DNA from 4 places in the Bacillus sp. FG16 genome. Region 1 is predicted to be linked to each of the others. Evidence: riboswitches for the same ligand, from Rfam matches in the RefSeq annotation. Region 1 holds a riboswitch; each other region holds the start of a gene.
The links. Region 1 has a riboswitch for lysine ahead of lysA (diaminopimelate decarboxylase). Riboswitches for the same ligand answer to the same signal wherever they lie in the genome.

Region 1 (3,217 bases):
AGTATAAAACTGATTCCAATTATAATTCGGTTTCGGTGCTTAGATGCAAGTAAAGCTAAGCCGAAAAATAAAAGTAACGCAGCTAGTGGATTAATAAAAAGCATGAATTCTTCAAAGAAATTATCAATTTTAATATCAAATGCTAGCTTGTACACAATATATGTTTTAATCCATAGTAAAACGACTGCAACGAGTGCAAATCGCAGTTTTGGAAACAGATGTTGTAGCATAATATACTCCTCTCCTAAAAAGCATGACAGTTCGTGAGTCAGTTTGCTTAACGACTCATTTTATATATACGAACAGTCCTTTGTTATTATGATTATTATACTATGAGTATCATTATACGAAAATAAAAGAGAGTTGTGGGCTTTTTTATAATAATCGAGTAGAAAAAGAGTGGTGGGAGACAATAAAACAGAATTTCTATGTATGATAATTATCGTACGCAGAAAGAAGCGCGTGATAATACGGAGGTTATAATGCGAAAATTATTATATTTTATAGCATGCAGTAGTGTTATACTTTTTACTTTACCGAGTGTGTCAATAGCTCAATATGATGCACCTCTTATGGAAGATGCACTTTATTCTGTTTTATTTCCAAAAATAAATAAAGCAATTGAAAAACAATATGGAAGTTTGAAACCGTATCAATGTCCTAAAATTATTAGTTTAAAAAAAGTGTATAGCGGTACATATTTATTTCAAGCAAGTATTGAAGTGACAAAGTATGAACGTGTTGCTGGGAAAATTGCTCCCCCATTTGAGAAGGTAACGATTACATTTAATAACGAAGAAGGCGAATGGGAAGTGAAAAAGATTTCAGTAAAGCGCTTACCAAATGATACAAAATTAAACTGTAAAAAAACAATATAAAAAATTGTTTGACAAATAAAATGGTCCTTTGGTATTGTTAATAGCAACAATTAGATGTTTGAAAATTAAATAGACTTACCTCATCTACTCTCAAAGGTAGAGGCCGCGATAGGAAAGAGTAAGCTATGGGAGATTTCATGGAATCTGTGATCATAGGCTGAAAGGGACTATTGCCGAAATATAAGAATAACCATCTTATTCATATATTGGGACTACATTGAATAAATGTAGTACTGTCATAAGATTTATTTTATGGAGAGCTATTTGGAGATGTTGATGCGGTTTCTTATTTTGAGGAGATAACAACTCGTTTATTTTTTCAATATATATTTTTCCTAATAAGAAACGCGTGTGAACATTGTTCCGCGCGTTTTTTGTCTATCTAAAAGCGTGCTGCAATGAATAGAAGATTGGGGTTATGAGTTTTAGAGGAAATAAGGGAGGAATTTAAATGTATTTACACGGCACAAGCCGAATTAATGGGCAAGGACACTTAGAAATTGGAGGGTGCGATACGACGCAGCTAGCAAAGCAATACGGAACACCACTTTATGTATACGATGAAGAGTCTATTCGAGGAAAATGCCGAGCATTTCATCGTGCTTTTAAAGAAAGTGGTTTCTCTTATCAAGTAGCATATGCAAGCAAGGCGTTCTTGTGCATGGAGATGTGCCGAGTAGCTCGTGAAGAGAATATGTCATTAGACGTTGTTTCTGGAGGAGAATTATATACTGCGCTCCAAGCAGGATTTCCAGCATCACGTATTCATTTTCATGGAAATAATAAAACAGAAGAAGAGATAGTGATGGCTCTTCAGGCGAATATCGGTTGTTTTGTCGTAGATAATTTCTTTGAATTAGAAGTTTTACACGATTTAGCGATGCAACATGGAAAGTTTGTGAACATATTAATTCGTGTAACGCCTGGAGTAGAGGCGCACACACATGAATATATTACAACAGGCCAAGATGATTCGAAATTTGGATTTGGCGTTTCAAACGGTCAAGCGATGCAGGCAATTGGATTTGCTTTACAAAAATCCAATTATAATGTGCTAGGGATTCATTCACATATCGGATCGCAAATATTTGAAACAGCTGGCTTTGTTCGAGCGATTGAAGTTCTTCGCCAATTTTTAGAAGAAGTGAGAGAGCAAACAAACTATGTAGTAAAAGTGTTAAATGTAGGCGGGGGATTTGGAATACGCTACACAGAGTCGGATACACCGTTAACTCTTGAGACATATGTGCGAGCTGTAACAAGTGCAGTGAGAGAACAATTTACTGTATGTGAATATCCATTGCCAGAAATATGGATTGAACCAGGCCGTAGCATTGTAGGTGATGCTGGGACAACAATTTATACAGTTGGATCTGTGAAAGATATTCCTGGTATTCGGAAATATGTATCAGTCGATGGTGGAATGACAGATAATTTAAGACCTGCTTTATATAGTGCGCGTTATGAAGCAATGTTAGCGAATCGAGGGAATGATGAGAATGAGGAACTCGTTTCGATTGCGGGGAAATGTTGTGAGAGCGGAGATATGTTGATTTGGGATATTCATTTACCGAAAGTCGCTGCTGCTGATTTACTAGCAGTTTCCTGTACAGGAGCCTACGGGTACTCGATGGCGAATAATTACAATCGGATTCGAAGACCAGCCGTTGTCTTTGCAAAAGGCGGAACATCGCAAGTAGTTGTGGAACGCGAAACATATGAAAATATTATTGGGAACGATCGCATACGTATTAAAGAGCTTGTTTAAATAGAAAAAGGAGTTGTTCGGATGGGCAATTCCTTTTTTGTAAAATAAAATAATTAAAATATATCGGAAAACTAGGATTGAAAAAAATCAGAATTGTGATAAAATACAAATACAAAGCTTATCAAGAGAAGCGGAGGGAACTGGCCCGAAGAAGCTCGGCAACCTGCTTATAGAAAGCAAGGTGCTAAATCCAGCAAAATGGAATCCATTTTGAAAGATAAGGTAAAATATATTACCGAACAGTCTTTTCGAAATGGGAAAGATTTTTTTTATGAATAAAAAGGGGGGCTGTTCGCGTGAGTGTACGGGAACATTTTGATGAAGTATCCGAGAAGATTGAAGCGATGCTTGCTGATATGAAATATGGCTCAATTACAATTGTTGTGCAAGATGGAAAAGTAATTCAGTTAGAGAAAAGTGAAAAAGTACGTTTAAAGTGAAAAGCGCTGACTAGAAAAACTAGAGGCGATTTTAACCTATTTTCATTAGGTTAAAATCGTCTTTTTGCTTTTACAGGGGGAAAAAACATGTTGACGTATGAAACGTGGGAAGAAAATGTTGTTTCGTTTTC
Region 2 (3,217 bases), on a different contig from region 1:
ATGTATGTACATGTTCCAAGCTTTCGTAATCATTAACACGATAAAGATTGTACATAAAAAAGGTACAGTTAATTGCAATGATTGCAGTGCAAGTGGTACGAGAATAAGGAACGTAAATAATAATGGGAAAAGCTGAATGATATAATTATATAGAAGAGATTTTTTGAAATAGGATTTTAATTTCTCTTCTAATGCAAGCAAATAGACAGCATCAGGTTTTTGAATAAATGTACGGATAGGGCATCTAGTTATAATGAACGTAAGTACAATCGTTATAATTATTAAAGATATTCCTTTAGAAGGAGATGCTTTTAGAAACTGAGCATAATAATATGCACCAATGCATGAAATAAAGATAAAGCTATATAGTAAACCGTTAATCATACGTGCAAAGTATGTAATGATATTTTGAATATGTTGTTGGAAGCGACTGCTCCATAGCGATTCGATTGACATGTTTTTCACCTCTTTGTTCTATTATATATGTTTTACAAAAGAAAAAACGAGCAAATTGCGTTATGCAACTTGCTCGTTTTTCTTTTCGTTATTTTTTTTCTGATCACGATTCATTAATGGATAGAAGGCAAATCCGATTACGAATAAACCAATTCCGAGAAGGAACGTTTTTATATCGGATGCCCCCGTTTTAATAACCCATAGTGCGTAGCAAAGTGCGATCACTGCGACTATGCCATCTGTAATTCTTGCCCGCATTTCATTTTTATATGTTTCACCAGTTGCGACTAGTTTTAACTGGAAGATTGGTGAAACGAGATATGGAATGAGGTAGGCCAGTGTTGATACGGTAATAACGAATGTATAAGCTTCCGCAATGGTTCCTGATAATGTTGAGAATAGGAACACTTGCGACATAATGTTTGTTAATCGTAATGAGTAAATTGGACTTCCTTTTTTATTTGTTTTTGTGAAGAAGGAAGGGAAGAAACCTTCTTTTGCTGCTTGATATGGTACTTCTGAGCTTAATAAAATCCAGCCTAAGATAGAACCGAACAGGGAAGTAAGAGCAAGTAATGCCATCAGTTTCCCGCCGCCATGACCCATTGCAGCGTTTAATGCATCTGCTAATGGACGTTCAGAAGCTTGTAATTTATCAACGTGAAGTACACCCATTGTTAAAATTGTAATTCCTAAGTAAATCGCAACTGTAATAAGTAATCCCGCAACTGTTGCACGTTTTACCGTTTTTGGAGAAACAGCACGGTTTGATAAAAGAACGGCTGATTCAATTCCGATAAACGCCCAAAGCGTTGTAAGAGCAGCTAAATTTACTTGTGAAAGAAGACCATGTGATACACCTGATTTATCAATCATCGGCGTGTACCATTGTCCAAACTTAGAAGCTTCGAATGCAAATAACGTAACGACGATGAATAAAAGGAATCCAGTTACTTTCGTTGTTGTTGCTAAGAAGTTTAGTTTTCCAGCTCCGCTTACACCATTTGTTAATATAATATGAGTTCCCCAAAGTAAGATGGAACAAATCGTAAATGTAATTAGTTTTCCGACTTCTATGTTAAAAGAACCGATTGAAAATAGTAGTCGCGTATCTTTCATAATTGGGAAGAAGAGTGATAAATATCCCGCAAATGATGTAATGATGGCAACGTTACTTGCCCAGTTTGCAACCCAATATCCCCATACCATACTGAATCCAGCCATTTTTTTCTTTTTTGGTGTTGAGAATAAAGCATATGCATGACTTTGTGGTCCTGTCGTTAAATCAGGACGACGAATTGCTAAATTACCGAAAACAAGAGCTAGCATTAAAACACCAAACCCTGTTGTTAACCAAGCTAAAGTGACACCGAGTGGGCTTGCTGTTTGTGCCAACGTACTTGGCACCATGAAAATACCAGCACCAACCATGTTACCGACAACGAAAGCTGTTAGTACCCAAAAGCCCCATTTTTTTTGTTGCATAGAAAATACCTCCAAAGTTAGTATAACCAAGTCAAGCGAGGAGATATGTATGTCTTCTTAGTAGAGAAGAGAAGTCCCAAACAAAACAAAAAAAGCACGTAATCTGCCGCTACATGCTTTCTATCTTATAAGAAACCCACGACATACCTCTCGATAGCTCTCCACAAACGAAACGTTTGTGACAGTTCTGCACTTATTAAATGCAGACCCAGCAAGCGTGCATGGTGGACACGACTTACTTCGGCAACCATTCCTTTCTCATTCCTTCATCAATGCCACTACATCTCCTGAAATGATACTCTTAATGACTGCAACCTCTACCTCACCGAGATACGAATGAGGATTTAAATATTAAATTAACGTCTTTAAGAGTAACAAATGTATTTTTATACGTCAATGGATATAGTAATAATCAGATTATAGAGAAGAATTTGTGATTAAAAACGAATAAGATTTTAGCATAAAAAGAAGCCGATCTAAAACTAGATCAGCTTCTACATATAAGATTAAACTAAGTTTAATACAGTCACTTTTTCACGTGTCATAGACTCAAGGCTCTTACGAATACCTTGTGCGCCCATACCTGAACCTTTTACACCGATGAATGGGAAGTGATCAGGGCCGCGCTCTGTGCGTCCGTTAATTTGAACAGAACCAGTTTCGATTTTGTTAGCAATTGCAAATGCTTTGTTAATGTCTTTTGTGAAGACACTTGCTTGTAAGCCGAACTCTGATTTGTTAGCAATTTCAATTGCTTGCTCATCTGAAGAAACACGAATGATTGGAAGGATTGGGCCAAATGGCTCTTCCCAAGCAACTTTCATTTCTTCTGTTACGTGGTCGATTAATGTTGGGTAAATTAAGTTACGCTCACGTTTGTTACCGATAACGATTGTTGCACCTTTTTCAACAGCATCGTCAACTAAGCCTTGAACGAAGTCAGCAGACTTGTCGTCGATTAATGGAACGATTGTGCTGTCTTGTTCTGGAGATCCAACTGATAGTTCAGCTACTTGCGCTTTTAATAAGCTAACAAGCTCGTCTGCTACGTTTTCGTGTACAAGTACACGTTTAATAGCTGTACAACGTTGACCAGAGTAAGAGAATGCACCGCTTACGATATGGTTTGCAGCATCTTGTAAGTCAGCATCTTCACGAACGATACCAGGATCTTTACCACCAAGTTCTAATACAAGTGGAATCATTGAAGCTTTTTTCGCTAAATGTTTACCTGTGTTTGTACCACCTGTGAACGATACCATATTAATGCCTTCGT
Region 3 (3,217 bases), on a different contig from region 1:
ATATCTTTTCTTATTATGAAAATAAAAAGTACGATTCCACCTTACTAATTCTTGTCCATATTCATCTCGCTCAGCTGTATTTTGTATCGTAAATGGAATTTCCTCTCCTCGTTCTGAGAAAAACATTCGAAACCTCGATGCAATTTTTAATATGAATTTTACGAAAAAAGAACCACCGTAAATTTCATCCATCTTTCCTTCCCCTGTAAAACTATTTTCTTCTGTAATCGCATAACGCTTCTGCAATTCAGGATGAAGATTTTTATAGATATCCCCTAATAATCGTTCATACATATTAGCCATACACTTATCCCTTTCTCGTCCTCTTGCAATTTTTCGCGCTTGGTAAATCGAAACTATTTATATAACCGACAATTGATAACCCCATTAGAAGAATATTTAATGTAATCGGATTAAACGGACCTGTAAAGCTTGCAATATTCGTAAATCCTGCCGCTATCGTTAGAACCAATAACACAATAATATGCAGGATAAATAATTTTCGTTTTGTTAGTGGCAACAGCCATACGACACCGAAAATTATTTCTAACACCCAATTATTTTAAGTATATATACACTATTTTCATTTGAACCGATTAATACAGAAAGCATCTTTACTTCTTCTGAATGAGTAAACAGTAGTTTTGGCACTATCCCTTGATATATCCATACAAAAGCAAATAAAAAACATACGAGCCAATACGTCATTGTTCTTCTAATTAGTAACCTAGGATGAAGCCCCTTTTCTAACCATAATTTTAAGGCATCAAAACTCCAAGCCGTCGCCCAACCTAATAACGGACGAAAAATATAGGAATCTATTACATTTCCTATACGACCAAATCTTGTATCATAATCATATTGTGTCTCAAAATGGATGTATTCTTTATTCGGCGTATACTTCCAATAACCACGTCCTATTTGAATAAGAGATAATGTATTATCCGTCCAAAATTTTAAAGAGGAAATTCTTTCACCAGTTTCTTTTCTTATTTCACCTATTGATTCCCCTTCTCCAGCTATTTCAAGCCCAAATCCAATCTTTGTTTTATACAAAAACTTCTGTGGTTCTCCTTCTTTTTTCTCTAAATACGAAATTTCAGTAAAGCGAGCATCCCACTCTGTATGTATATCTGGTTCTTGCGTATATCCCCATAATTTTTCCATCTTCGTTTTCATTTTTGTCGCAACATAAATAGGCTGTTTCCTTTTCATTCTCCCACCTCCTATGCACTATAAGTTTAATGTACATGCAATGAATTTATTTTGCTACATTTTTCACAAACTTCCCTGTAAAAAGAAAGAATTTTAAAAATATATATAAAACACTTGATTCCCCGAAAAATTTAAATTATTATAAAACAAATGTTACCAACAACTTCATAAATCAAACACTCTCGCCTAAAACGTGAGATAGAGGTTGCGATACTTATGAGTATTCTAATGGAGACACAGAGATGTCTATGAACTTAGATGAAAGGAAGTATTGCCGAAATTGATAAGTTTCTCTGCATTTATCAATTGGGGCTGTTTTCGAATAGAAACAGAACTGTCATATGTACAGACGTGTATGTATGAAGAGCTATCTACAAAAAAGAGATATCATTTTTTATGATATTCCTTTTTTGGCGGTTTTTTTATTAGCTCCGTTTTCTGTTTCCCTTTTCCTGTAACAGCACCATCCTCACTTATTTGAGATGGTGTTTTTTGTTTGTCTTTCTGGTAACTACAGGAGTATTGGGATCTATATATTTCCTAATCTATTCTTAAAAATAGACGAAAGAAGGAATTTGTAATGGAAACAATTGTTCAAAAATTTGGTGGCACTTCTGTCGGAAGCGTCGAACGCATTCAACATGTAGCAAATTTAATCATTGAAGAATATGAACGAGGTCATAGCGTTGTCTCTGTCGTTTCAGCAATGGGAAAAAGCACGGATGAACTTGTCGCACTCGCTAACGTTATTACAGAAGATCCAAGTAAACGTGAAATGGATATGCTTCTATCTACAGGAGAACAAGTAACTATTTCATTATTAACAATGGCACTGCAAGCAAAAGGCTATCATGCAATTTCATTAACAGGGTGGCAAGCTGGTATTACGACAGAATCTGTACATAGTAGTGCACGGATTACTGACATTCATACAGATCGTATTCAATCTTATCTTGCTGAAGGCACGATTGTTATCGTAGCTGGTTTCCAAGGTATAAGTGTAGAAAATGAAATTACAACGCTTGGCCGTGGTGGTTCTGATACGACTGCTGTCGCACTAGCCGCTGCACTTAAAGCAAAAAAATGTGATATTTATACGGATGTGACAGGCGTATATACAACGGACCCACGAGTTGTAAAAGATGCTTACAAATTAGACGAAATTTCTTATGACGAAATGTTAGAGCTTGCAAATCTTGGTGCTGGCGTATTACACCCGCGAGCTGTTGAGTTTGCTAAAAATCATAACGTAGTTTTAGAAGTTCGCTCAAGTATGGAACAAGAAAACGGAACAATTGTAAAAGGAGAATGTAACATGGAACAACAATCAATCGTTAAAGGTATTGCATTTGAGGATAACATTACACGTGTCACAATTAAAGGACTAGAACAAGGATCGCTTTCAACAGTTTTCTCTACATTAGCAGCAGCACACATTAATGTAGATATCATCATTCAAAGTATTACAAATGAAGGAACTGTACATCTCTCCTTCTCCATTCACTCGAATGATTTAAGAGAAACTTTAAAAGTTTTGGAACAAAATCAAGAAACTCTTCACTACGAATCTGTAGAACATGAAAATCACTTAGCAAAAGTATCAATTGTAGGATCTGGCATGGTATCTAACCCTGGTGTCGCTGCAAATATGTTTACTACTTTAAAAGAAGAAGATATTCATATTAAAATGGTAAGTACATCAGAAATTAAAGTGTCTGTCGTTATTGACCGCCTTCATTTAGTAACAGGGGTTGAGGCGCTGCATCAATCATTTATGGCGAAAATTGAGCCTTTAGTGCAAATGAGCTAATTTGATATGCTCAGTAACACTTATAAAAAAATCATATTAATCTACTTCCTTCCTATTAAATAAAAGCTGTTCGTTAACAAGATGCTATATGACATATAAAAAAACACCTTGTCACCTTTTCCTATACTACGACAAGGTGTTTTTGACTGAAAGGAATTTGTAACTACTTAGTAGTATAATTATGAGGATGAT
Region 4 (3,217 bases), on a different contig from region 1:
GTTTAACAACCAAATGTATACAACACCATCACCGAATAAAGAAGCAATGAAAGCGATACTACCGACAATTGATGTTACGATTAATGCGTTAACAGGTACACCGCGGCTATCTAGTTTACCTAAAAATTTTGGTGCTTTTCCTTGTCGAGCTAAATCCCAAAGCATACGAGTTGATGCATACATACCAGAGTTACCAGCAGATAGTACAGCAGTTAAAATAACAGCGTTCATAACAGAAGCAGCAAAGGCAACGCCCGCTTTTTCAAAAATAAGTGTAAACGGACTTACTGTAACATCACTTGCAGCAAGGCTTTCAGTTGTATAAGGAATTAATAAACCGATAACGAGAATCGCAAGGATATAGAATAAAAGAATACGCCAAAAGATTGAACGAATTGCTTTTGGGATATTACGTTCTGGATCAGATGTTTCACCAGCAGCTACTCCTAATAGTTCAGTACCTTGGAATGAGAAACCAGCTGCCATAAACACACCGATAATTGCCATGATACCGCCGTTAAATGGTGCATCTGCAACAGTGAAGTTTTTAAATCCAACCGTTTCACCGCCCATAATTCCAAAAATCATCATGAAACCAACAATTAAAAAGATAATAATCGTAACTACTTTAATAAGTGCGAACCAATATTCAGATTCACCAAACCCTTTAACAGATAAGTAGTTTAAAAGGAAAATAATAGCTAAACATAATCCGCTCCAAATAAGAGAAGGGGTATCTGGGAACCAAAATTTCATAATTAATGTTACGGCTGCAAGTTCAGCAGCAATCGTAATTGCCCAGTTATACCAATAGTTCCATCCAAGTGCAAAGCCAAGTGATGGATCAACAAATTTTGTTGCATACGTGCTAAAAGATCCAGTAACAGGCATGTAAGCTGCAAGTTCAGCTAAGCTTGTCATTAAAAAATAAACCATAATTCCAATTGCGGCGTATGCAATTAATGCGCCACCAGGTCCAGCTGTATGGATGACACCACCGCTGGCAAGAAATAGTCCGGTACCAATTGTACCACCGAGAGAAATCATCGTAAGGTGACGAGATTTTAATCCGCGTTTTAATTCACCTTGTCCTTGTGTAGTTTGCGTTTTAGAGGTAGATTGATTTGTTGCGCTATTCATGTTCAACACTCCTTTTCTTGTAGGTTAGGAAGGAGCGGGGGAGAAAAATACAAAAAACCGCCAAAGGAATTTGGCGGAACGTTTCACAAATAACCACCCCATCATACCCTTCCGTTAAGATAGCACCCCACGTTTACACGGTAATTTTGTAAACGTGACAGTTCTGTTCCTTTCGGAGACAGCCCCAGCTCATATTTCCAGAGAAGAAATATAAACTTCGGCAACTTTTCCTTTCAAACGGAGTCAGCTGACATTCTCTGTGTCTCGTCCGTTTTACTATTAAAAGTCGCAACCTCTACCTCATCGGATTGATGAGGATTTATATATTGCTAAGATTTTTAATATATGGCAATTGTAATGACTTTCTGAATATATTGCAAGATATTTTGTTAGGAAAAGTCAAAAAATATCGGTTATTGTATAGGAAACGCTTGCAAAACTCCACCCGAACCTACTATTATGTAGCAATAAGCAAAGAAAAAATTGTTATACAAATGTTTCGCAAAAAATATTGAAAAACCCTCTAAATTAAAAGAAAATTCAGAAAAATATAATTCGACATTCATGATAAAGTCATATTATTTGTTATAATTAGAGTAACGTTTAAGCAAAAAGGGGAAATCAAAATGAAATTAGAAACAGAAAGGCTCTATATAGTGCCGTGTACAGAAGAGAGTATTCAAGTCGCTAACGAGCAAGGATACAATAGCGGTCCGCATATTGTAGGGCATGTAAAGAATGTAAAACAAGATGCAACTTTATTACCATGGGGGGCGTGGTATGTTCTTCGGAAAGAAGATGATAGCGTTTTAGGTGATATTGGGTTTAAAGGGAAACCAAACGAGAAGCAAACAGTAGAAATTGGCTATGGATTTATTGAGAAATATTGGAATCAGGGCTATGCAACAGAAGCTGTAAGAGAACTAATCGATTGGGCTTTCAAAACAGGAGAGGTAGAAACAATAATTGCAGAGACACTCCTGGATAACTATAGTTCGATGCGTGTTTTAGAAAAGTTACATATGAAGAGAGTAAATGCTACAGAAACGATGATTAATTGGAAAATAGAAAAATAAAAAATACCGCTCTAAATTGGGCGGTATTTTTTATAGTTATGGTAGCATTTGCTTCTGATCATTTGGATACTCAGCCGTTGATGCGTTAGGACGATTGGAATGATTGCGAACAGCAATGAAAATAGAAATAATAACGACAAGACCAACTGCAACGTAAGAAAGTGAAATAATAGTTGGATCCACTTTAAATGTAGTAAGCAGTGTACGTATATTTGTAAAGATAATAAGACCGCCAACTAATACACCAAGTAAATGGGGCGGAACGATACGAACTAACCATGCAGCAATTGGAGCTGCGACAATACCGCCGAGCATTAACGCAAATACCCAAACCCAGCTTACTTGTTCCCAGCCAAGTGAGATGAAGAAGCCAATTGTTGCAGCGAGTGAAACAGGAAATTCACTCGTATCTACAGATCCAATAACTTTTCTAGCTTCATTTCCTCTTGCTAGAAGAACGGGTGTCGTAATCGGCCCCCAACCACCGCCACCAGTTGAATCAACGAATCCAGCGAATAAACCAAGCGGCACAAGTTGTTTTGCAGACATACGCTTATTTGAAGTGACAATTTGTTTTTGAATGATGAATCGTAATAAAATGTAAACCCCTAAAGTGAATAAAAATATGGAAATGTACGGTTTGATCACATCTCCAGGCAAATTACTTAAAAAACATGCCCCAACAAATGCGCCGATTGCCCCAGGTAATGTAAGCCTGGAAACTGTATATTTATCAACGTTTCCAAATTTGATATGAGATGCGCCAGAAGCTGCAGTTGTAACGACTTCAGCTAAATGAACCGATGCGGAAGCTACAGCCGGTGCAATACCAAACATTAATAATAGTGAAGTAGACGTTACCCCATAAGCCATTCCAAGTGCTCCATCGATCAATTGAGCGAAAAATCCAATAATAGCAAAGACAATTAATTTCTGCATAAATAATCCCCCTGTAATAATAAATGAAAAAGACACTTTTCCCGTATGAGAAAAGTGCCTTT

Region 2: it holds a riboswitch for lysine, as region 1 does, so the genes downstream of both, ACODS7_RS21880 (amino acid permease) here and lysA (diaminopimelate decarboxylase) in region 1, are expected to answer to the same signal.
Region 3: it holds a riboswitch for lysine, as region 1 does, so the genes downstream of both, ACODS7_RS06450 (aspartate kinase) here and lysA (diaminopimelate decarboxylase) in region 1, are expected to answer to the same signal.
Region 4: it holds a riboswitch for lysine, as region 1 does, so the genes downstream of both, ACODS7_RS11920 (amino acid permease) here and lysA (diaminopimelate decarboxylase) in region 1, are expected to answer to the same signal.

What each region holds. Positions count from the first base shown of each region.
Region 1 covers NZ_JBMDKC010000028.1:33,133-36,349, reverse strand. Annotated here, with positions in the region: gene ACODS7_RS12705 (LTA synthase family protein) at 1-230, opposite strand, end outside; gene ACODS7_RS12700 (DUF3888 domain-containing protein) at 483-878, shown strand; lysine riboswitch at 968-1,149, shown strand; gene lysA (diaminopimelate decarboxylase) at 1,330-2,646, shown strand; SAM riboswitch class I at 2,762-2,870, shown strand; gene ACODS7_RS12690 (YezD family protein) at 2,943-3,086, shown strand; gene ACODS7_RS12685 (phosphoadenylyl-sulfate reductase) at 3,174-3,217, shown strand, end outside.
Region 2 covers NZ_JBMDKC010000069.1:1,999-5,215, forward strand. Annotated here, with positions in the region: gene ACODS7_RS21875 (ABC transporter permease) at 1-456, opposite strand, end outside; gene ACODS7_RS21880 (amino acid permease) at 517-1,941, opposite strand; lysine riboswitch at 2,088-2,269, opposite strand; gene gapN (NADP-dependent glyceraldehyde-3-phosphate dehydrogenase) at 2,448-3,217, opposite strand, start outside.
Region 3 covers NZ_JBMDKC010000011.1:41,562-44,778, forward strand. Annotated here, with positions in the region: gene ACODS7_RS06440 (DUF4166 domain-containing protein) at 1-303, opposite strand, end outside; partial or broken gene ACODS7_RS06445 (DoxX-like family protein) at 308-1,215, opposite strand; lysine riboswitch at 1,407-1,593, shown strand; gene ACODS7_RS06450 (aspartate kinase) at 1,796-3,025, shown strand.
Region 4 covers NZ_JBMDKC010000026.1:6,607-9,823, forward strand. Annotated here, with positions in the region: gene ACODS7_RS11920 (amino acid permease) at 1-1,140, opposite strand, end outside; lysine riboswitch at 1,253-1,446, opposite strand; gene ACODS7_RS11925 (GNAT family N-acetyltransferase) at 1,767-2,216, shown strand; gene ACODS7_RS11930 (sulfite exporter TauE/SafE family protein) at 2,253-3,155, opposite strand.